3 regions of the Streptomyces sp. NPDC102406 genome follow, and region 2 is predicted to be linked to each of the others. Evidence: riboswitches for the same ligand, from Rfam matches in the RefSeq annotation. Region 2 holds a riboswitch; each other region holds the start of a gene.
The links. Region 2 has a riboswitch for cobalamin ahead of ACIRF8_RS08225 (cobalamin biosynthesis protein). Riboswitches for the same ligand answer to the same signal wherever they lie in the genome.
Positions count from the first base shown of each region.

Region 1: another riboswitch for cobalamin. It lies ahead of ACIRF8_RS12260 (HoxN/HupN/NixA family nickel/cobalt transporter); the one in region 2 lies ahead of ACIRF8_RS08225 (cobalamin biosynthesis protein).
Region 3: another riboswitch for cobalamin. It lies ahead of ACIRF8_RS23165 (ribonucleoside-diphosphate reductase subunit alpha); the one in region 2 lies ahead of ACIRF8_RS08225 (cobalamin biosynthesis protein).

Region 1 is NZ_JBIWKP010000002.1:800,323-806,699, reverse strand. It holds gene ACIRF8_RS12265 (CaiB/BaiF CoA transferase family protein) at 72-1,262, opposite strand; gene ACIRF8_RS12260 (HoxN/HupN/NixA family nickel/cobalt transporter) at 1,325-2,446, opposite strand; cobalamin riboswitch at 2,478-2,700, opposite strand; gene ACIRF8_RS12255 (inorganic diphosphatase) at 2,729-3,232, opposite strand; gene ACIRF8_RS12250 (GNAT family N-acetyltransferase) at 3,351-3,842, opposite strand; gene rho (transcription termination factor Rho) at 3,872-5,041, opposite strand; gene ACIRF8_RS12240 (class I SAM-dependent methyltransferase) at 5,395-6,108, shown strand; gene ACIRF8_RS12235 (oxidoreductase) at 6,136-6,377, opposite strand, start outside.
Region 2 is NZ_JBIWKP010000001.1:1,790,364-1,799,510, forward strand. It holds gene ACIRF8_RS08215 (putative cobaltochelatase) at 1-1,259, opposite strand, end outside; gene ACIRF8_RS08220 (cobyric acid synthase) at 1,345-2,865, opposite strand; gene ACIRF8_RS08225 (cobalamin biosynthesis protein) at 2,862-3,809, opposite strand; cobalamin riboswitch at 3,868-4,010, opposite strand; gene ACIRF8_RS08230 (DUF397 domain-containing protein) at 4,308-4,544, shown strand; gene ACIRF8_RS08235 (hypothetical protein) at 4,571-4,882, shown strand; gene ACIRF8_RS08240 (hypothetical protein) at 4,815-5,366, opposite strand; gene ACIRF8_RS08245 (helix-turn-helix domain-containing protein) at 5,423-6,277, opposite strand; gene ACIRF8_RS08250 (hypothetical protein) at 6,628-6,849, opposite strand; gene ACIRF8_RS08255 (anion permease) at 6,880-8,154, opposite strand; gene ACIRF8_RS08260 (lysozyme) at 8,355-9,047, opposite strand.
Region 3 is NZ_JBIWKP010000005.1:431,271-437,647, forward strand. It holds gene ACIRF8_RS23145 (cytochrome P450) at 1-355, shown strand, start outside; gene ACIRF8_RS23150 (GlxA family transcriptional regulator) at 352-1,314, opposite strand; gene ACIRF8_RS23155 (hypothetical protein) at 1,409-1,576, shown strand; gene ACIRF8_RS23160 (ribonucleotide-diphosphate reductase subunit beta) at 1,573-2,598, opposite strand; gene ACIRF8_RS23165 (ribonucleoside-diphosphate reductase subunit alpha) at 2,598-4,940, opposite strand; cobalamin riboswitch at 5,063-5,207, opposite strand; gene mctP (monocarboxylate uptake permease MctP) at 5,316-6,377, opposite strand, start outside.

The DNA of each region.
Region 1 (6,377 bases), on a different contig from region 2:
CCCTTCGCCCGGTGCGGGCCGAGTGACCCTTGTGGTGGGCCGAACGGCCCCCACGCGCGCCCCGCCCATCCTCAGAGCGCCCCCTGTGTCCGCAGCTCCCCGATCGTCGTCGCGTCGTAGCCGAACTCCTTCAGCACGGCCTCCGTGTGTTCGCCCACCGCAGGGACCGGGTCCATCCGGGGGCGGACGCCGTGCAGAGTCACCGGGGGGACGAGCGCCCGGACGGGGCCGCCCGGGGTGGTGACGTCGCGCCAGCGGTCGCGGCCGCTCAGGACCGGGTGGTCCAGGAAGTCGGTGACCGTGTTGAGCCGGGCGTTCGCGACCTTGGCGTGCTCCAGGAGGGCGACCGCCTCGCGCGCGTCGAGTTCGGCGAAGCGCGCCGTGACGATCGCGTCGAGTTCGGCGCGGTGCGCGACCCGGGCCGAGTTGCGGTGGAAGCGCCGGTCGTCGGCGAGCGCGGCGTCGTCCAGGAACTCCGCGCAGAAGGAGGCCCACTCCCGTTCGTTCTGCACGGCCAGCAGGACCGTCTTGCCGTCCGCCGCCTCGTAGGGGCCGTAGGGCGCGATCGTCGCGTGCGCGGCACCGACCCGCTCCGGCTGCCCGCCCGAGTACGCCGTGTAGTACGCGGGATAGCCCATCCACTCCGCGAGCGCCTCGAACAGCGACACCTCCACCGCGCGGGCGGTGCCGGTGGCCCGCCGCTCGTACAGGGCGGTGAGGATGCCCGAGAAGGCGTACATCCCGGCCGCGATGTCGGCGATCGCGATGCCGACCTTGGCCGGGGCGTCGGGCGCGCCCGTCACCGACACGACGCCCGTCTCGCACTGCACCAGCAGGTCGTACGCCTTGCGGTGGGCCCAGGGCCCGTCGCTGCCGTAGCCGGAGACGTCGCAGACGATCAGCGACGGGTGACGCTCCGCCAACTCCCGCGCGGACAGGCCGAGTCGGGCCGCAGCTCCAGGGGCCAGGTTCTGCACGAAGACGTCCGCCCCGGCGAGCAACCGGTCGAGGACCGCGCGCCCGCCGTCCGTCTTGACGTCGAGCGTCACCGACTCCTTCGAGCGGTTCAGCCACACGAAGTGGCTGGACTGCCCGTGCACCGTCTCGTCGTAGCGGCGGGCGAAGTCACCGGCGCCGGGCCGCTCGACCTTGATCACGCGCGCCCCCAGGTCGGCGAGCTGGCGCGTGGCGAACGGCGCGGCCACCGCCTGTTCCAGGCTGACGACGGTGACGCCTTCAAGGGGCGGGCGGGCAACGCTCATCCGGGTCTCCTCCGTGCTTCGTGCTCTCGCGATGTCGTCGCCGCGCGTCGGGCGGCAGGCCGTCACCCGCCGTCGGCGACCCGCGCCGACCAGCGCTGCTCGACCTTGGCGAGCCGCCAGTAGGCGATGGCCGCCGCCCACACGACCACGAACAGGCCGACGATGACATAGCCGACGTTGTCCAGGTCGAGCCCGGCTATCCAGCCGGTCACCGCGTCGCTCAGGGACAGCTTCTCGTGCAGGACACCGACGAGTTCGATCGTGCCGATGAAGAAGGCGACCGCGATCGACAGACCGGTGATGGTGAGGTTGTAGAACACCTTGCGCACCGGGTTGGAGAACGCCCACTGGTACGCGAAGTTCATGAACGTCCCGTCGAGCGTGTCGAACAGGCTCATGCCCGCGGCGAACAGCAGCGGCAGACACAGGATCGCGTACCAGGGAAGACCCGCCGCCGCGCCGCTGCCGGCCATCACCATCAACGTCACCTCGGTCGCCGTGTCGAAGCCGAGCCCGAAGAGGAAACCGAGCGGGAACATCTGCCCCGGGCGGGTGATCGACCGGGTGAACCGGCCGAGGACGCGGTTCATGAACCCCCGCGAGTCCAGGTGCTGTTCGAGCTGCCGCTCGTCGTACGTGCCCTCGCGCATCGCCCGGAAGACCTTCAGGATGCCCAGCAGGGCAACGAGGTTGAGCGCGGCGATGAGGTACAGGAACGTACCCGAGACGGTGGTGCCGACGACGCCGAGCACCTGGTGGGTGCGGGAGTCGTCGTTCAGCAGGATGCCCGCGAGGGCGGCGCCGCCCGCGACCAGGGCGGCCATCGCGACGACCACGCTGGAGTGGCCGAGCGCGAACCAGAAGCCCACGGAGACGGGGCGCTTGCCGTCCGCCATCAGCTTGCGGGTCGTGTTGTCGATCGCGGCGATGTGGTCGGCGTCGAAGGCGTGCCGCATGCCGAGCGTGTACGCGGTCACGCCCAGGCCGATGCCGAAGGCCTTGTCGCCGACCTCGTAGTGGCGGGGGACGACGAGGAGGAACAGCACACCGAACGCGACGACGTGCAGCGCCGCGATCACCGCGACGAGACCCGCCGTGCGCACGGTGTCCTCGCGGCGCCAGCGGAAGGGGGCAGGGGGGTGCGCACCTGTCGGCCGCGCGGGGGAGTTCACGGGCAGGGTCATGCCTTGATCACGCTCCAGCACCTCGTGGAAACACTTCGTGAGATGCCGTGGCCGGTCTCCTGGCTTACGGGCGTGCCCCGCCGCTCCTGCCTTCCCAGTTGCCTCGCGGCAGCCAGTGGCTCGGTGGAGCGGCGCGGTTCCCACCGGCCCCGGGGGCCGGCGGAAAACCCGATCACAGTGGCGAGGGCCGCTCCGGACTTGGCCCTCACGGGCCGTCACCGGTCTTCCCGAGCACCACGGCCCGCCCACCATAGACGACGCGCTCCCCGGCGCCGCGAGCGGCTACCGCTCCCGGCGCTCCCGCGCCCGCGCGATCTCCTCGTACGCCTTGTCCCGGCCTTCCCAGTGCGAGCCCTCCACCGACTTGCCGGGCTCCAGGTCCTTGTAGACCTCGAAGAAGTGGGTGATCTCCAGGCGGTCGAACTCGGGGATGTCCTCGATGTCCCGGGTCGAGGCGTGGCGCGGGTCGTGGGCGGGGACGCAGAGGATCTTCTCGTCCGGGCCCTTCTCGTCGCTCATCACGAACATGCCGATGGCCCGGCATTCGATGGTGCAGCCGGGGAAGGTTGCGTCGCCGGTCAGGACGAGCGCGTCCAGCGGGTCGCCGTCACCGCCGAGCGTGCCGTCGACGTAGCCGTAGTCCGCGGGGTACTGGGTCGAGGTGAACAGCATCCGGTCGAGCCGGATCCGCCCGAGTTCGTGGTCCATCTCGTACTTGTTCCGGGAGCCCTGCGGGATCTCCACGATCACGTCGAACGCGTCGCCGCGCGTCTCGCTGCCGCCCAATGTGGCCTCCTTGCCGCATTGCCGCCCGCTCGAATGCCACCGAGTGTGCGCTGTGCGCGGCGCGGGCGGAACCCCTGCGACCGTGGCGGAGGCCCGGGCCCGGGGGAAGGGGCCGCGCTCAGCCCGTGGGGGTGATGGGGAAGACGAGTTCGGGGCGGTCCCAGGCGACGGCCGGCGGGTGGGCGAGGTCGGTGCCGGTGCGCAGGGCGCCCATGCTGCGGTAGAAGCCCTCGGCGGGCGGATGCGAGACGACGCGGACCTGGTCGAGCCCCGCGGAACCGGCTTCCTCACGCATGTGCGCGACGAGCAGGCGCCCGATGCCCAGGCCCTGCGCGTCGTCGGCGACGAACATCAGGTCCAGCTCGGGCGGGGCGAGCACCAGGGAGTAGAACCCGAGGACCCGGTCGTCCGCGCGGCCGACGGCGACGAAGACCCGGTGCGCCTCGATGTAGTCGGGGCCCACCCGGTAGTCCGCGACCATCGAGGCGTACGGGCCTTCGTAGGCGCGGGAGCCGCGCACGAGCCGGGTCAGGCGTCTCGCGTCGCGCGTCGTGGCCCGCCGCACGGTGACGGCCGGGTCGCCACCGGGGCGCGTAATACTCGGGCTCATACAGTGAGTATTACGCATCGGAGATCGTGTCAGCGCGCGGGGACCGTCGAGTGGACCTGGCGCAGGAACGCCGCGTTGTCGGGGGTGCGGCGCAGGGTGTCGAGCAGCGTCTCGTAGGAGGACTGGCCCTCCCTGCCCTGGAGGGCCCGGCGCAGACCGCGCAGGGCCGACAACTCCGGGGCGGACAGCAGCAGTTCCTCGCGTCGGGTGCCGGACGGGGTGACGTCGACGGCCGGGTGGACGCGGCGGTCGGCGAGGACGCGGTCCAGGCGCAGTTCCATGTTGCCGGTGCCCTTGAGCTCCTCGAAGAAGTAGTCGTCGGCGCGGGAGCCCGTGTCCACGAGGGCGGTGGCGAGGATCGTCAACGAGCCCGCCTCCTCGGTGTTGCGGGCCGCGCCGAACAGGCGTTTGGGGCCGGTGAGCGCGGCGGCGTCGACGCCGCCCGACAGGGTCCGGCCGCCCGAGGACGCCGCGTTGTTGTGGGCGCGGCACAGCCGGGTGAGCGAGTCGAGCAGGATCACCACGTCGCGGCCCTGCTCGACGAGGCGCTTGGCGCGTTCGACGGCGAGCTCGGCGAGTGCGACGTGCGCCTTGGCGGGCTGGTCGAACGTGGAGGCGTACACCTCGCCGCGCACGGAGCGCCGCATGTCGGTGACTTCCTCGGGGCGTTCGTCGACGAGCACCACCATCAGATGGGCCTCGGGGTGGTTCTCGGCGACGGCGGCGGCGATCTGTTGCAGCAGAACGGTCTTGCCGGTCTTCGGCGGGGCGACGATCAGGCCGCGCTGGCCCTTGCCGACAGGGGCGAACAGGTCGACGACGCGGCCCCCGAGGCCGCTCGCCCGGCTTTCCAGGCGCAGCCGCGCGGTGGGGTGGAGCGGGGTGAGGTCGGCGAACCGGGGGCGGTTGCGCACCGTGCCGACGGGCGCCCCGCCGACGCTCTCGACGAGGGTGAGGGTGTGCGGCCCGGTACACGTCCCCGTCACCACGTCGCCCTTGCGCAGGCCGTTCTGGCGGATGAGCGCGGCGGGGACCTGGACGTCTCGGGAGGTCGGCGACAGGTCGCCCGTGCGCAGGGAGCCCGCCCCGTTCGCGCCGATGTCGAGGATGCCGGCGGCCCGGACGGGAGGCCTGGGCGCGGCGGAGGCGCGGGGCCTTTGTGCGGTGGTGCCGGGCTTTTCCAGAGTGGTGCTGGTCATGTCGATCACGGTCCTTTCACGGACGCTGTGGGTACGCGGAGAAGAAGCGGGGTGGGATCCGGCGGGAGAAGGGGCGGAACATCACGCCCCGTGGAGACGGGCAGGACAGCCCGTGGCCGGGAGGGAACCTGGCGGAGCGGGGGCGGGGGAGAACCCGCCGGGAACCTGCTCACCAGGGAAGACGCACACTGCGGAGCGGACCGGACGACCGGTGCGCGCAGGTGCTGGAGGAAGGGAATCGGCACCGGCGCCTCGGAAGGGGCGTACACAAGTGCCACCCAGACACTACCACCCGACCCCGGGGGTGCGGCAAGAGCGATGTCCGGCGGCCCACCGCCCTATGCTGATCCGCCATGTTCACCCCCCAGGGCCCCACCCTCCGCGAGCTGGCCGTCCAGGCGCTGTCGTCGGTCGAGCGCGGCTACGACCTGCTCGCGCCGAAGTTCGACCACACGCCGTTCCGCACGCCCGATCTGCTGCTCGGACCGGTCACGCGGGCCCTGCGCGACCTGGGCCCCTACGGCACCGGGCTCGACCTGTGCTGCGGGACCGGGGCGGGGCTCGGCGTGCTGCGGGAGGTGTGCGCGGGGCGGACCGTGGGCGTCGACTTCAGCGCGGGCATGCTCGACGTCGCCCGCCGCGGCGAACCCGCGGCCTCCTACGTGCGCGGGGACGCCCTCGCGCTGCCCTTCGGCCCCGTCTTCGACCTGGTGGTGAGCTTCGGCGCGTTCGGCCACTTCCTGCCGGGGCAGTACCCGGACCTGTTCGGCCAGGTCCGCCGCGTGCTGCGGCCGGGCGGGCAGTTCGTGTTCCCGCTGCCCGCGCCCCCGTCGCCCGGATCGCGCGGGTACTGGGCGATGCTCGGCTTCGACGGGGTGATGCGGGTGCGCAACGCCGTGTGGCGGCCCCCGTTCGTCATGTACTACCGGCCGTTCCGACTCGGCGACGTGCGCGGGGAGTTGGGGCGGGCCGGGTTCGAGGTCACGCTGCGGGCGCTGCCCGAACTGGGCGAGCGGCCCGACGGGAGTCCGCGCTGCCGGCTCGTCGTGGCCACCCGGCCCGGATAGGGCCCGCCCCGCCCCGCCCCGCCGCGTTCAGCGCACCGGATCGGGGAGCGGGAAGCGCACCCGGGTCAGCTCCTCCGACACCTCCCACAGGCGCCGCGCCACCTCGGTGTCCAGGGCGCCCGGCGCCGGCCGGACCCGGGTCGGGGCGCCGCGCAGCTCGCCCTTGCCGTCCGGGCCGATGAACTCCCCGCCCCGCACGCCGGGTTCGGTCGCCGCGTACACCTGCGGCAGCGCGCCGCGGTCCGCGGACTGCGCCAGCGGCCTCGCGA
Region 2 (9,147 bases):
TCGCCGGCCGAGACGGCCCGCTGCTCCTGGGCGCCACCGGCCGCGGGAGCGCCCGCGGGGCCCTCCGGGGTCTGCGACGACGGCGACTCGGCACTGTCCTGCGGCTGTCCGTCCCGCTGCTCCCCGTCCCGCTGCTCCCCGTCCTGCGGGGGTCCGTCCTGTCGAGGCTGCCCGCCGCCTCCGCCGGGGCCCCCGCCGTCCGGGCCTCCGTCGTCCGGGTCGTCCGGGCCGTCGGGCTCGGGGTCGTCGGGGCCGAACTCGTCCAGGGTCTCGTCGAGCTTGTCCTCGTCGAGACCCGGCGCGTCGAAGGGGTTGCGGCGCCTGCGGTGCGGGAGCGCGAGCAGCGCGGCCTGCCGCACGTCCTCCGCCAGGACGTCCGTGCGCCCGGCCCACGCGGCGAGCGCGGTCGCGGTCCTGGCCATCACGATGTCGGCCCGCATGCCGTCCACCTCGAACGCGGCGCACGTCGCGGCGATCCGCGTCAACGCCCCGTCGCCCAGGCGTACGTGGGGAAGCAGGGCGCGGGCGGCGGCGATCCGCTCGCGCACCTCGGCCTCCTCGGCGGCCCAGCGCGCGGTGAACCCCTCGGGGTCGTCGTCGTAGGCGAGCCGGCGCTTGACGACCTGGACGCGCTGCTCGGGTTCCCGGGACGCGGCGACCTCCACGGTCAGCCCGAACCGGTCGAGCAACTGCGGTCGCAGTTCGCCCTCTTCGGGGTTCATCGTCCCCACGAGGAGGAAGCGCGCGGCGTGCCGCACGGAGACGCCCTCGCGTTCGACGTAGGAGGCGCCCATGGCCGCGGCGTCCAGGAGCAGGTCGACCAGGTGGTCGTGGAGCAGGTTCACCTCGTCGACGTAGAGAATGCCGCGGTGCGCGTCGGCGAGCAGCCCCGGCTCGAAGGCCTTGACGCCGTCGGCGAGCGCCCGCTCGATGTCGAGCGCCCCGACGAGCCGGTCCTCGGACGCGCCGACCGGCAACTCGACCATGCGCGCGTCCCGTCGGACCCCCGGGCCGGTCTCGTGCGGCCCGTCCGGGCACCGCGGGTCGGGCGCCGCGGGGTCGCAGGAGAAACGGCACCCGGCGACGACGTCCACCGCGGGCAGCAGCGCCGACAGGGCGCGTACGGCGGTGGACTTGGCGGTGCCCTTCTCGCCGCGCACGAGCACACCCCCGACCGCGGGCGACACGGCGTTCAGCAGCAGGGCCAGGCGCAGATCGTCCTGGCCGACGAGGGCTGTGAACGGGTACGGGGTGGTCATCGGACCTCCAGAAAGACGACAGGGCGGGGGCGGCCGAGCCCGGTCAGGGGCGCGGCGAACGGCGCGGGAGGGGGGAGCGGGGCGCTCACGACGGAGCTCCCGGCGGGACGAAGGGCAGCCCCGGGGGAGCCCCGCCCTCGATCAACCGCCACAGCGCGTCCGTGTCGGCGTACCGCTCGATCAGATCCCCCAGTCGGTCCAACTGCTCCTCGCGCAGCGCCGCGAACGAGGTGTCGGGCGCCGGTACGAACCGCCGCCCGGCCGCCGCGGCGACCTCCCGCAGGAACGCCCGCCTGAACCCGTCGGACTCCAGCGACCCGTGCCAGTGCGTGCCCCACACGGCCCCCACCCGGCACCCGTCGAGGAAGGCCTCGCCGCCGAGCACATCGGCGACGCCGTGATGGATCTCGTACCCCTCGACCGGTTCCCCGAGGGCCGTGCCGACGGGCCGGTCCAGCGTCTTGTCGGCCGCGAACCGTACGTGTACGGGCAGCAGTCCGAGCCCGTCCACGACCCCGGCCCGCGACTCGACCTCGTCCTCGATGCGCTCCCCGAGCACCTGGAAGCCGCCGCAGACGCCGAGCACCGGGCGCCCCTCGGCGGCCCGCCGCGCGAGCGCGTCCGCGAGCCCGCGCGCCCTCAGCCACTCCAGGGCCCGCACCGTCCCGCGCGTCCCGGGCACGACCACCAGATCGGCGTCGACCAACTCCTCGGCACGGTCCACGAACCGCACCACGACACCCGGCTCTGCGGCCAGCGCGTCGACATCCGTGAAGTTCGACATCAGCGGCACCGCGCACACGGCGACCCGCAGCACGTCCGCGCCGACGGGCGGCGCCACCACGGACTCGCGCACCGCGCCCCGCAGCGACACCCGCAGCCCGTCCTCCTCGTCGATACCGAGCCCGTGCTGGAAGGGCAGCACCCCGTAAGTGGGCCGTCCCGTAAGGGACTTCAGCATGTCGAGGCCGGGTTCCAGCAGGCTGACATCGCCCCGGAACTTGTTCACGAGGTACCCGGCGAGCAGCTCCTGGTCCTCGGGCGCGAGCAGCGCCGTCGTACCGAAGAACGAGGCGAAGACGCCCCCGCGGTCGATGTCCCCGACCACGAGGACCGGCAGCCGCGCCGCCCGCGCGATCCCCATGTTCACGATGTCGGTGCGCCGCAGGTTGATCTCGGCCGGAGAGCCCGCCCCTTCGCAGATCACGGCGTCATGACTGCCCCGCAACTCCTCCAGGCATCCCACGACGGTGTCGAGCAACGCGCCCTGCCGCTGCCCGTGATAGCCCCGCGCGCTCATCTCGCCCACGGGCTTGCCCATGAGCACGACCTGGCTGCTGCGGTCGCTGCCGGGCTTGAGCAGCACCGGGTTCATCAGCGCGCTCGGCTCCACCCGCGCGGCCTGCGCCTGCATGGCCTGCGCCCGCCCGATCTCGGCGCCCTCGCGCGTCACGAACGAGTTCAGGGACATGTTCTGCCCCTTGAACGGCGCGACCTTCACGCCCTGCCGTACGAGCCACCGGCAGATCCCCGCCGTGACCACGCTCTTCCCGGCGTCCGACGTCGTCCCGGCGACGAGCAGCCCGCCGCCCCGCCGCCCGCTCACCGGCGTCCTCGCAGACGCCTCAGCACCACTTGCCCGGCCACACAGACTCCCCACGCCGCCACACCGACCCGCCGCGACAACCGCGCGGCCCGTTCCACGTCCGACACCCGCACCGCGCGCCCGCGCCCGTTCAGCACGGGCCGGTGCTCGATCCTGCCCCCGTACGCCAAGGTCCCGCCGAGCCGCACCCCGAGCGCCCCCGCGAACGAGGCCTCGACGACCCCGGCGTTCGGGCTCGGATGGGCCCCCGCGTCCTCGCGCCAGGCCCGGGCGGCCTCGCGCGGACGCCCGCCCGTCAGCACGGCGAGCGCCCCGGTCAGCCGCGCCCCCGGCCACCCCGCCACGTCGTCGAGCCGCGCCGAGGCCCAGCCGAACCTGCGGTACCGGGCCGACTTGTGTCCCACCATCGCGTCCAGCGTGTTCACGGCCCGGAAGGCGAGCAGCCCCGGCACCCCGCCGACGGCCCCCCACACCAGCGCCCCCACGACGGCGTCCGAGGTGTTCTCGGCGACCGACTCGACGACGCCGCGCGCGATCCCGTCGGCGTCCAGGCCCTGCGGATCCCGCCCGCACAGGCGCGGCAGCAACTCCCGGGCCAGCTCCACGTCCCCGGCGTCCAGCGCCGATCCGACACCGCGCGCCTCCCGGCCCAGCGAGGTCCCGCCGACCACGGCCCAGGTGGCGGCGGCGGTCAGCGCGACGGAGGCGGCGGGGGAACGGTGTACGGCACGGGCGGCCAGGGCGCCCACCGCGGCGGCGCCACCCGCGCAGACCACGGCGTGCGCGGCGCCCCACCCACGGTGGTCCCGCCACAGCACCCGCTCCACGGCACCCGCGGCCCGGCCGAAAGCGGCGACGGGATGGCCCCGGCGCGGATCACCGAACAGAGCATCGGCAAGGAGACCGGCGGCGGCGCCGTACGCGAAGACGCGCTCGGCCCGCACCGCGCCGCGCAGGGCGAACATGGCGGTAGTTGTCCTCACTCAGGGTGTCCACGCCCTGGTTCGACGAGACCGGCAGCGAGAGTTCCTGGCTCGCCCCTCCCGGCTTCCCGGGCTGGGGCTCACAGTGGCGGGACCGCGCCGGATTCGCACCGGCTTCCTCGTACTGCTGCCGTATATGGCCCGCGAAGTCCACCACGCTGCGCGAAGGCGCGTCAACTTGCCGTTGACCTGGGGGAGGGGAGTGTGGGGAGCTCCACACGCGCGCGGGCGTCGTACGGCCACCACAGGGCCGGAATTCCTCTAGGTGTCGAAATCCGGCCTACCTAGACTGGAAAGCGGCAGACGGAGAGCGGTCCACGAATGGTTGAGGGCGCCTTGCGACGTCGCGGGGCGGATCCGTCCGGTGTCCCTGGGCGGGCCGTCACGGCGGCGCTATGGTGCCTGCACGCGGGCGTGCACTGACGGGGGACGCCGGCTCTCGAGCAGGAGGAGGCCGGTGTGTCCCAAGGGGCGGAGCGTGCTCGGTCATGGCGCGGGAAGGCAGTCGGGCCATGGCGCAGGAGCAGTTACTCCGGAGTGACGGGGGACTGCGTGGAAGTGGCGTTCGGCGAGGCCGAGGTGTGGGTCCGCGACTCCGGGAACCCGGGTGCGGCGGCCCTCGTCCTCCAGCGCGTTCGATGGCAGGCGTTCGTGAGGGCGCTGGGCGGTCCCGGCCCGGGCAGGGCCGGCGGCTGAGCCTGCCGCGGGGGGAGGAGAGCGCGATGACCATGCATTACCTGGCCGAGGCGCGGGAGCGGGCCCACGGTGCGGTGAGCCGCACGGCGCGCGGAGTGGTCCCGCCACGCGGGCTCGTGCGGTTCTGCCTGGCGTGCGGCCTCGCGGCGAGCATCGTCGGCGCCCTGGCCGCCGCACTGGTCCCGGCGGGGCCGGTGCGCGCCGTGGTCTGGGCGCTGATCGCCGCGCTGGTCGCCGCGGCGGCCGGACTGGGCGCCGCTCTGCGCGGCGTCAGGGGCGGCTCGGGGCACCGGGATCCGGCGCCGGATCGGGGCCGGGCGGCGGGGCGTCGACGCTGAGCGGGGACCGTATGCCCTCCGCGCACCGCAGCAGGAGCCGCGTGAACCCGTAGGCGATCGCGGTGATCGGTGACGTGGCCGCCGCGATGACCGACCCCATCGCCCACGGCGACGTCACACCCAGGGCCTGCACCACCACGACCAGCCCCGCGAGCCCGCCGAGCAGCACCAGCGCGCCGCCCATCGCCCAGAACAGCAGGAGCCGCGTCTGGCGGCGGTTCTCGCCCGAGATCTGGGCGTACATCAGCCCGGCGCGCCGCGTCCGCGCGTCGTCGGCCACGACATGGATCACCACGGCCCCGAAGGAGGGCCGCTCCCCGGGGGGCGGCGCGGTGTCACCGGGAGCGGCGTCGGCGGGGGCGGCAGCACCCGTACCGCCCGCGGCATCCGTACCGCTCGCCCCACCGGCCCCCTCGGTGTGGTCGAGCCGGGGAGTCGCGGCCGCGAGGAGCCGCCACCACCACTCGTCGCCTGCGGCCGGCATGTGCGCCTCCTACACGGGCTCTCCAGGGCCCGGCCCGCTGTCACCGCGCGAGGTGCTCACGAGGTGTCGAGCCCGTCCCTGGTCTTGCTGATGAGATCGATGGCCTGGTCGCCGCCGTACGCGATCTCGCGGAGCGATTCGAAGCACTCCTGGTGCTGCACGATCAGTTCGTGGTCGTCGCGGATCGACTGGTTGCCCTGGGACTCCAGGTACAGCAGGTCCTCGTCGTCCGTGAAGCCGAGCAGGATGAAGCTGTTGAGCGTGGCGAAGTGCGCGCCGACGGTGAAGGGCAGCACCTGGACCGACACCCGGGGTCGCTGCGCCATGTCGACGAGGTGCTGCAACTGCCTGCGCAGGACGCGGGGGCCGCCGATCTGCCGGTGCAGGGCCGCCTCGTCCAGGACGAAGAACGTCCACGGCGGAACGTCGTTCTCCAGCGCGCGTTCCTGCCGCTCGGTGCGCAGCTCGACGATCCGCCGGGCCCGGGCCTCCTCCACGTGCGGCTCCAGCATGGCCATCGCGTAGTCCTCGGTCTGGAGCAGACCGGGCACCACGATGGGGTGGTACGTGCGGATGGACGCGGCGGCGCTCTCGTAGCCGAGGTACTGGCGGAAGGCGGGGGTGAGCACGTCGTTGTACCCCGTCCACCAGCTCGGGCCGCGCGAGCCGCGCGCGGCCTCCTCCAGTTCGCGCCGCAGGTCGCCGTCCGCCACCCCGTAGTGCTGGAGGAGGGCCCGCAGGTCGGTCACCGAGATGCTCACCGTTCCGGCCTCGATCCGCATGATCTTGGACAACGACCAGTCGAGCGCCTGGGCCGCGTCGGTCTGCGTCTGCCCGGTCGCTTCCCGGGCCCTGCGCAGTTCGAGGCGCAGCCTGCGCCGGTTGAGGCTGGGGTCGATGTCGCGGGCCATCATCTCTGTCTCCTTGCCGACCGTGTGCCAGGCCCAGTTCGTCAGTCGAGAGCTGGCCAAGTAGTGAACGGAAGCTAGCAGACGGCTGACGGCAGTCGGCTGATGGCGGTACGGGGTCTGGCTAGACGGCTTATGCCAGTCTGCCATATGTCACATTGAGGGAGTCCTGGTGAGGCGGCCTTCTTCCGTCGCCGCCGACGGGTTGCGACATTTGGCAGCGCTGCACCCGTTCAGGTGACAAGTCGAACGCCAAAGCGGGGTGCGGGACGCCGTACGTCCCGCACCCCGCTCGGGTGCCGTGGAGCCCCTACTGCGTTCAGAAGGTGAACGCGGCAGGGGCTGAGCGGCCGTCAGGCCACGATCAGGAAGATGCCGTACGCCACGGCCGCCGCGCACAGCGCGAAGCACAGGTACGCGCCGGAGGTGACGGCCACCGCGGAGCCGCCCCGCTGTGCGGCGGACTCGCGCTTGGAGAGACCCACGATGCCGAGGGTGAACAGGCCCACCAGGGCCACGGTGGTCACGAGGCTGACCCCGAAGACGGAGCCGAGAGCCGCCCAGTCGATCTTCATAGCTGGTTCTGCTTCCTTCTGCGGCGGGGGTTACAGCGTGGCGCCGGCGGGGCGCGCGGGCTCGGTCACGGGCTGGGCCGGGGCGGGGATCGTGGACAGCAGCTCGACGGAGGCGCCGGGCTCCACGGCCGCGACGACCGGCGGCGGGCTGACCGCGGCGACGGCCGTGGTCACGACGCCCGCCGGCTCCGCCGCGGAGTCGGCCGCGTCGGCGGTGACGTTCGTGTGGTCGACCGAGTCGCGGCGCGACAGCCTCCAGATCACCGCGGCGCCACCGATCAGCAGGAGCGCCGTCAGGCCGATGCCCCACGGCCCCTGCTTGGTGAGGAACTCGGCGCCCGCGCCGACCAGACCGGCGGCCGGCAGGGTCAGACCCCACGCGACGAACATCCGGGTGGCGGTCGACCAGCGCACGACACCGCCCTTGCGGCCGAGCCCGGAGCCCATCACGGCGCCCGAGCAGACCTGGGTGGTGGAGAGGGAGAACCCGATGTGCGAGGAGGCCAGGATCGCGGTCGCGGCGCTGGTCTGCGCGGCGAACCCCTGCTGCGGCGCGAGGTCGGTGAGCCCCTTGCCCATGGTGCGGATGATGCGCCAGCCGCCCAGGTAGGTACCCAGCGCGATGGCGAAGCCCGCCGAGACGATGACCCACAGCGGCGGGTTCGCACCGGGGGAGAGGACGCCGCCGGTGATCAGGGCGAGGGTGATGATGCCCATCGTCTTCTGCGCGTCGTTCGTGCCGTGGGCGAGGGAGACGAGCCCGGCGGAGGCGATCTGCCCGGCGCGGTACCCCTTGGCGGTCGCCTTCTGGTCGGTCTTGCGGCTGAGGCGGTAGGTGAGGCGCGTGGCCAGCATCGCGGCGACACCGGCGACGAGCGGCGCGGCGACCGCGGGGAGCAGCACCTTGGTGACGACGGTGCCGCCGTTCACCGAGGACCAGCCCATCGACATGACCGCGGCGCCGATGAGGCCGCCGAACAGCGCGTGCGACGAACTGGACGGCAGCCCGACCAGCCAGGTCAGCAGGTTCCAGAGGATGGCGCCGACGAGCGCCGCGAAGATGACCTCCGTCTTGAGGCCGTCCTCATTGATGATGCCGCCGGAGATGGTCTTCGCGACCTCCACGGAGAGGAACGCTCCGACGAGGTTCAGCACGGCGGACATGGCCACCGCCGTCTTCGGCTTGAGGGCGCCTGTCGAGATGGTCGTCGCCATCGCGTTGGCGGTGTCGTGGAAACCGTTGGTGAAATCAAAGACCAGCGCGGTGACGATCACGATCGCAAGGAGCAGCGTGATGTGTTCCATTTACCCAGGCTTCGGTTGGACGACAGTGGCACGTCGAACGTAAGCAGGCTGGATGAACGGAAGATGAACTGGGCCGGGCCACAGGATGACTCGAAGCGGAGCGCTGCCTCGTCGTCCGGCGTGCGGCGGCGGCGCCGGTTCCGGTTCCGCCCCGCGGACGCCCGGATTCCGGGGTCCGCGGGGCCTGGCGGCGGGTGTGCTCACCCCCGGGCGAATCTCCTCAATTGGTTCATCGAACCGTTGAAGAGATTCTGGTCACCCGGCAGGCTGCCCTTGTGGTGGTACTGCCAGAACGTCCAGTAGGCCCACCCGGCGGGCAGGGGGCCCGCGCTCCGGTCGTAGTGGGCGAGCCACAGGGCGTGGTTGGCGAAGGCGCGGCTGTTGCCGGTGCACGTCTTCCACCAGAGGTAGTTCGTGTAGATCACCGGACGCCGCCCGGTCCTGCGCCTGGTCTCGGCGCTGAAGGACTTGATCCACGAGACCAGCTTCGATCTGCTCAGGCCGTAGCACTTCCGTGAGCTGTACGGGTTGTACTCGATGTCGAGCGCGGGCGGCAGCGTCCACCCGTCCCGCGACCAGCTCCCGCCGTTGCGCACGAAGTACGAGGCCTGGGCCCGGCCCGAGGATCTGTTCGGCAGGGCGAAGTGATAGGCGCCCCGGATGATGCCGGCCTTGCGGGCGCCGTTGTACTGCTGGGCGAAGTAGGGGTTCTTGTACGTCGTCGACTCGGTGGCCTTCACGTAGACGAACCGGGCCCCTTTGCTCTTGGCCCGCTGCCAGTTCACGTGCTTCTGGTGCGAGGAGACGTCGTGCCCCTTCGGCCTGGTCGCGGCCTGTGCGGGGAGGTCGGCGAGGACGGTTCCCGCCAGTGTCAGGGCGGCTACGGACGTCACCGCGGCGACGCGGGCACGGCGGTGGAGCGGTGCGTGGAGGCCGGCGGATGCTCCCTTCTCGCCTGTCGAAGCCGAACCGAGGGTCCTGTGTGGGCGCTTT
Region 3 (6,377 bases), on a different contig from region 2:
CGATACGACGCTCGGCGGGTATCGGATTCCGGCCGGATCCGACATCGTCTACAGTCCGCTGGCGATGCAGCGCGACCCCCGCGCGTTCACCGACCACCTGACCTTCGACCCCGACCGCTGGCTGCCCGAGCGCGCCGCGGACGTCACGCCCGCGGCGCACGCGCCGTTCAGCGTCGGCAACCGCAAGTGCCCCGGCGACCACTTCAGCATGGCCGAACTGGCACTGATCCTGGGCACGGTGGTCGCGCGGTGGCGGCTCGTCCCGACCCCGGAGACGGACGGCTCCCCCCGTATCGGCATCACGCTCCAGCCGAGGAGGGCCCTGCTGCGGGTGGAGGCGCGGCAGGGCTCCTAGCTCGCCAGCCGTACCCGGAAGGTTCTGCGGAAGGCGTTGGGCGTCGTGCCCAGCGCCTTCATGAACTGATGGCGCATCGCCGCCGCGTTCCCGAACCCGGCGCGGTAGGCGATGGCGTCCACCGTCTCGTCCGTGCGCTCCAGCAACTCCTGCGCGAACAGCACCCGCTGGCGCAGCAGCCAGCGGTACGGGGTCGTCCCCGTCTCCTGCTGGAAGCGGCGCGCGAAGGTCCGCGGTGACATGTGCGCCCGCGCCGCGAGCTCCTCCACGGTCACCGGCGCGTCGAGGTTCCGCTCCATCCAGGCCAGCACCTCGCCCACGGTGTCGCAGCGCGTGGCGGGCAACGGCCGCTCCACGTACTGGGCCTGGCCGCCGTCCCGGTGCGGCGGCACCACCATGCGGCGGGCGATCGCGTTGGCCACCGCCGAGCCGTGCTCGCTGCGCACGATGTGCAGGCACGCGTCGATGCCCGCGGCCGTCCCCGCGGAGGTGATGACCGGGCCCGCGTCGACGTACAGGACGTCGGGGTCGACGCGGGTGCGCGGGTACCGGACGGCGAGCTCGCGCGCGTACCGCCAGTGGACCGCGCAGCGGCGGTCGTCCAGGAGCCCGGCCTCCCCGAGCACGAACACCCCGGCGCACAGGCTGAGCACGCGCGCACCCCGGTCGACCGCCCGGCGCAGCGCGTCGAGCAGCTCCGGCGGGTAGCCGTCGAACCGGCGCCCCGCCGAGGGGATCGTGATGAGGTCGGCCTCCTCCAGGCGTTCGAGGCCGTGCGGGGTGGAGACCGTCATCCCCGGCACATGGGTGGTGAGCGAGGGCCCCTCGGTGGAAGCGACCGCGAAGTCGTACGCCGGGAGCCCGGCGTCGCTCCGGTCGAGGCCGAACACCTCGCACACGACGCCGAGTTCGAAGGGATGCACACCGTCGAGCAGCACTGCGGCCACGTTCTTCAGCATGGAGGACAGTCTGCCGCAGACCTGGCAGTAATTCGAGGGTCAGTGACAGAACTGCCACTGCCGCGGTGCGCTCGGCGGCGGCAGAGTAGAGGACATGAACACAGCGATGAACTACCTCACCGTCCTCTTCGTCTTCCTCCTCCTCGCCGCCCCCTCCCTGTACGGCGCCGCCCACGACCGCCGCATCGACCGGCAGATCCGGCAGGCGCGACGGGACGCCGAGCGCACCTCCCAGCGCCCCGAGTTCGCCAAGGTCGCCTAGAAGTCCTCGTCGAAGCCGACCGACCCCTCCACCGCCACCTGGTAGGCCGAGGGCCGGCGCTCGAAGAAGTTGGTCAGCTCCTGGACACCCTGGAGCTCCATGAAGGAGAACGGGTTCTGCGAGCCGTGGACCGGCGCGAACCCGAGCCGCACCAGGCGCTGGTCGGCGACGCACTCCAGGTACTGGCGCATCGAGTCCGTGTTCATCCCGGGCAACCCGTCCCCGCACAGATCGCGCGCGAACTGGAGCTCGGCCTCGACGGCCTCCCGCAGCATGTCGGTGACCTCACCGCGCAGCTCGTCGTCGAAGAGATCCGGTTCCTCCTTGCGCACCGTGTCGACCACGTCGAAGGCGAACGACATGTGCATGGTCTCGTCCCGGAAGACCCAGTTCGTCCCGGTGGCCAGCCCGTGCAGCAGTCCGCGCGAGCGGAACCAGTAGACGTACGCGAACGCACCGTAGAAGAACAGGCCCTCGATGCACGCCGCGAAGCAGATCAGGTTGAGCAGGAAACGGCGGCGGTCCGCCTTGGTCTCCAGCCGGTCGAGCCGGTCCACGGAGTCCATCCACTTGAAGCAGAACTCGGCCTTCTCGCGGATGGACGGGATGTTCTCGACCGCCGCGAACGCCGCCGCCCGGTCCTGCGGATCGGGAAGGTAGGTGTCGAGCAGCGTCAGGTAGAACTGGACGTGCACGGCCTCCTCGAAGAGCTGACGCGAGAGATACAGGCGCGCCTCCGGGGAGTTGATGTGCTTGTAGAGGGTGAGCACCAGGTTGTTCGCCACGATCGAGTCGCCCGTCGCGAAGAACGCGACGAGGCGGCCGATCAGGTGCTGCTCGCCCGGCGACAGCTTCGCGAGGTCGGCCACGTCCGAGTGGAGGTCGACCTCCTCGACGGTCCAGGTGTTCTTGATGGCGTCCCGGTAGCGCTCGTAGAAGTCCGGGTAGCGCATGGGGCGCAGGGTCAGTTCGAAGCCCGGGTCGAGCAGGTTCTTCGCGGTCTTCTTCGGTGCGGGGGTCATCACTGGCAGGCCTCGCAGGACTCGGGGTTCTCAAGGGAGCAGGCGACGGCGTCGGGCTCGGCCGCCTGGAGCGGCACGCGGGCCGCCGCGCGGGCGATGCGCGTCGCGGGGCGCGAGCGCAGGTAGTACGTCGTCTTCAGCCCGGATCGCCAGGCGTAGGCGTACATCGAGGAGAGCTTGCCGATGGTCGGCGTCTCCAGGAAGAGGTTGAGGGACTGGGCCTGGTCGAGGAAGGGGGTGCGGGCCGCCGCCATGTCGATGAGGCCGCGCTGCGGCAGCTCCCACGCCGTGCGGTACAGGGCGCGCACGTCGTCGGGGACCCAGGTGAAGCCCTGGATCGAGCCGCCCGATTCGCGCAGCGCCTCCCGGGTCTGCGCGTCCCACACGCCGAGCCGCTTCAACTCCTCGACCAGGTAGGAGTTGACCTGGAGGAACTCGCCGGACAGCGTCTCGCGCTTGAAGAGGTTGGAGACCTGCGGCTCGATGCACTCGTAGACGCCCGCGATGGAGGCGATCGTCGCGGTCGGGGCGATGGCGAGCAGCAGGGAGTTGCGCATGCCGACGGCGGCGATCCGCTTCCGCAGTGCGGCCCACCGCCGCGGCCAGGTCAGCTCGACGTCGTAGTGGTCGGGGTGCAGCACGCCGCGGGCGGTGCGGGTCTCGTCCCAGGCGGGCAGCGGGCCGTCGCGTTCGGCGAGGTCGGCGGAGGTCTCGTACGCGGCGAGCATGATGCGTTCCGAGATCCGGGTCGACAGCGCGCGGGCCTCGGCCGAGTCGAAGGGCAGGCGCAGCTTGAAGAAGACGTCCTGGAGGCCCATCGCGCCGAGTCCGACGGGGCGCCAGCGGGCGTTGGAGCGGCCCGCCTGCTCGGTGGGGTAGAAGTTGATGTCGACGACGCGGTCCAGGAACGTGACGGCGGTGCGGACGGCCGCGTCGAGCCGTTCCCAGTCGATGTCACCGTCGTGGACGAAGGCGCCGAGGTTGACCGAGCCGAGGTTGCAGACGGCCGTCTCCCCGTCGTCCGTGACCTCCAGGATCTCGGTGCACAGGTTCGAGGAGTGGACGGTGCGGCCGGGTTCCGCGGTCTGGTTGGCGGTGCGGTTGGCGGCGTCCTTGAAGGTCATCCAGCCGTTGCCGGTCTGCGCGAGGGTGCGCATCATGCGGCCGTACAGGTCCCGTGCGGGGATGGTCTTCCGTGCCTTGCCCTCGGCTTCGGCGCGGCGGTACGCGGCGTCGAACCCGGTGCCCCACAGGTCGACGAACTCGGGCACGTCGGCGGGGGAGAACAGTGACCAGTCGGCGCCGTCGGCGACCCGGCGCATGAACTCGTCGGGGACCCAGTGCGCGAGGTTCAGGTTGTGGGTGCGGCGGGCGTCCTCACCGGTGTTGTCGCGCAGCTCCAGGAACTCCTCGATGTCGGCGTGCCAGGTCTCCAGGTAGACGGCGGCGGCGCCCTTGCGGCGCCCGCCCTGGTTCACGGCGGCGACCGACGCGTCGAGGGTCTTCAGGAACGGCACGATGCCGTTGGAGTGCCCGTTGGTGCCGCGGATCAGCGAGCCCCGGGCGCGGATGCGGGAGTACGAGAGGCCGATGCCGCCGGCGTGCTTGGAGAGGCGGGCCACCTGCTGGTAGCGGTCGTAGATCGAGTCCAGCTCGTCGAGCGGGGAGTCGAGGAGGTAGCAGCTCGACATCTGGGGGTGCCGGGTGCCGGAGTTGAACAGCGTGGGGGAGGACGGCAGGTAGTCGAGGCGGCTCATCAGGCCGTAGAGCGCGGCGACCTCGTCGACGGCGCGGCTGCTGTCGTCCTCGGCCAGGCCCGCCGCCACCCGCAGCATGAAGTACTGCGGGGTCTCGATGACCCGGCGGGTGATCGGGTGGCGCAGCAGGTAGCGGCTGTGCAGGGTGCGCAGGCCGAAGTAGCCGAAGCGGTCGTCGGCCCGGGGGTCGATCAGCGCGTCGAGGCGCGTGGCGTGGAGGCGGACGAACGCTGCGGTGCGGTCGGCGATCAGGCCCTCCCGGTGGCCGGTCGCGACGGATTCGGTGAAGGAGGTGACGCCCTGGGAGGCGGCCTCGGCGGCGACGGAGAGTGTGAGGAGGCGGGCGGCGAGCCGGGAGTAGACGGGGTCCTCGGAGATCAGCCCGGCGGCGGCCTCGGTGGCGAGTTCGCGCAGTTCGCTCTCGTCGGCTCCGGCGCTGCGCCCCCGCAGGGCGGCACCGGCGACCCGGCCGGGGTCGGCGCCGGGCAGGTCGGAGGTCAGCTCGGTCAGGGTGCGCAGCAGCGCGGTGCCCGGGGCGTCGTCGGGTGCGGCTGAGACCGGTTCGGCGGGCGGCGCGATGGTCACGTTAAGGGCTCTCCCTCGCTCGGCTCGGGGCCTGCGGGGAGGAGTGGCTCGGGCGTGCACGGGGGCGCCGTCGTCACCGGCCCATTCCGCGAGGCCCGGACGTCATCGACACCCGGACCGGACGGCCCGGGTGTGCTGTCGGCAGGTCGTCGGACTCACGCGGGCGCCTTTGTGTGCGCATACGTTCACCGTTGCGGGACAGTTCCGGATTTGCACCGGATTCCCCTGCGGCTACAGCGAGAGCGAGCATACATGTTGTGCCGGGTGTCCGGCGCGTGCCCATATGTTGTGTCGTCCTGGTGTGCGAGGGAGGAGCCCGACACAAAGAGACGGGCCCCTCCACAAGGGAGAGGCCCGTCCTACGAGGGGTGGTGATCAGTGTCCGGCGCCCACTCCGACGACGGGCAGGTCCTGCTGGACGCCCTTGTCACCGGCGTCGGCGGTGTAGTCCTCGGGCGAGGTCTCGTCGACACCGGCCGGGGCCTTCACGGCCTTCAGGACGAAGGTCAGGACGACCGTCACGATCACGTTCATGACGAACGCGGTCAGACCGATGTAGCCGATCTCCCCGATGCCGGGGATCTCGTCGGAGGAGCCGCCGAAGTGTGCTTGCGTCGGCGAGGCCACCCCGTACGCGGCGAGCGTGCCGTACACCATGCCGACCGCCCAGCCGGCGAGCAGCGCCCACCGGTGGAACCAGCGGGTGAACAGGCCGCCGACCAGCGCGGGCATCGTCTGGAGGATCCAGATGCCGCCCAGGAGCTGGAAGTTGATGGCGACGGTCTTGTCCATGGTGAGGACGAAGGCGAGCGCGCCGACCTTCACGAGCAGCGACACGAGCTTGGAGACCTTGGTCTCCTGTGCGGGCGTCGCGTCGGGCTTGATGAAGTCCTTGTAGATGTTGCGCGTGAAGAGGTTCGCCGCGGCGATGGACATGATCGCCGCCGGGACGAGCGCGCCGATGCCGATGGCGGCGAAGGCGACCCCCGTGAACCAGTCGGGGAACATGTCCTCGAAGAGCTGCGGGATCGCCAACTGCCCGTTCTGCACCTTGATCCCGGCCGCGATCGCCATGAAGCCGAGCAGTGCGAGCAGGCCCAGCATGAGCGAGTACAGGGGCAGGATCGTGGTGTTGCGGCGGATCACGTTGCGGCTCTTGGACGACAGGGTCGCCGTGATCGAGTGCGGGTACATGAACAGCGCGAGGGCTGAGCCGAGCGCGAGCGTCGCGTACGTCCAGTGGCCCGCGTCGCCGGGCGCGAGCGCCCCGACGGGTTTGCCGGTCGCCGGGTTGAGCTGCTCGAACTTCTTGCCCGCGGCGGCGAAGATGTCGTCGAAGCCGCCCAGTTTGATCGGGATGTAGATGATCGCGACCGCGATGACGAGGTAGATCAGACCGTCCTTGACGAACGCGATCAGCGCGGGGGCCCGCAGGCC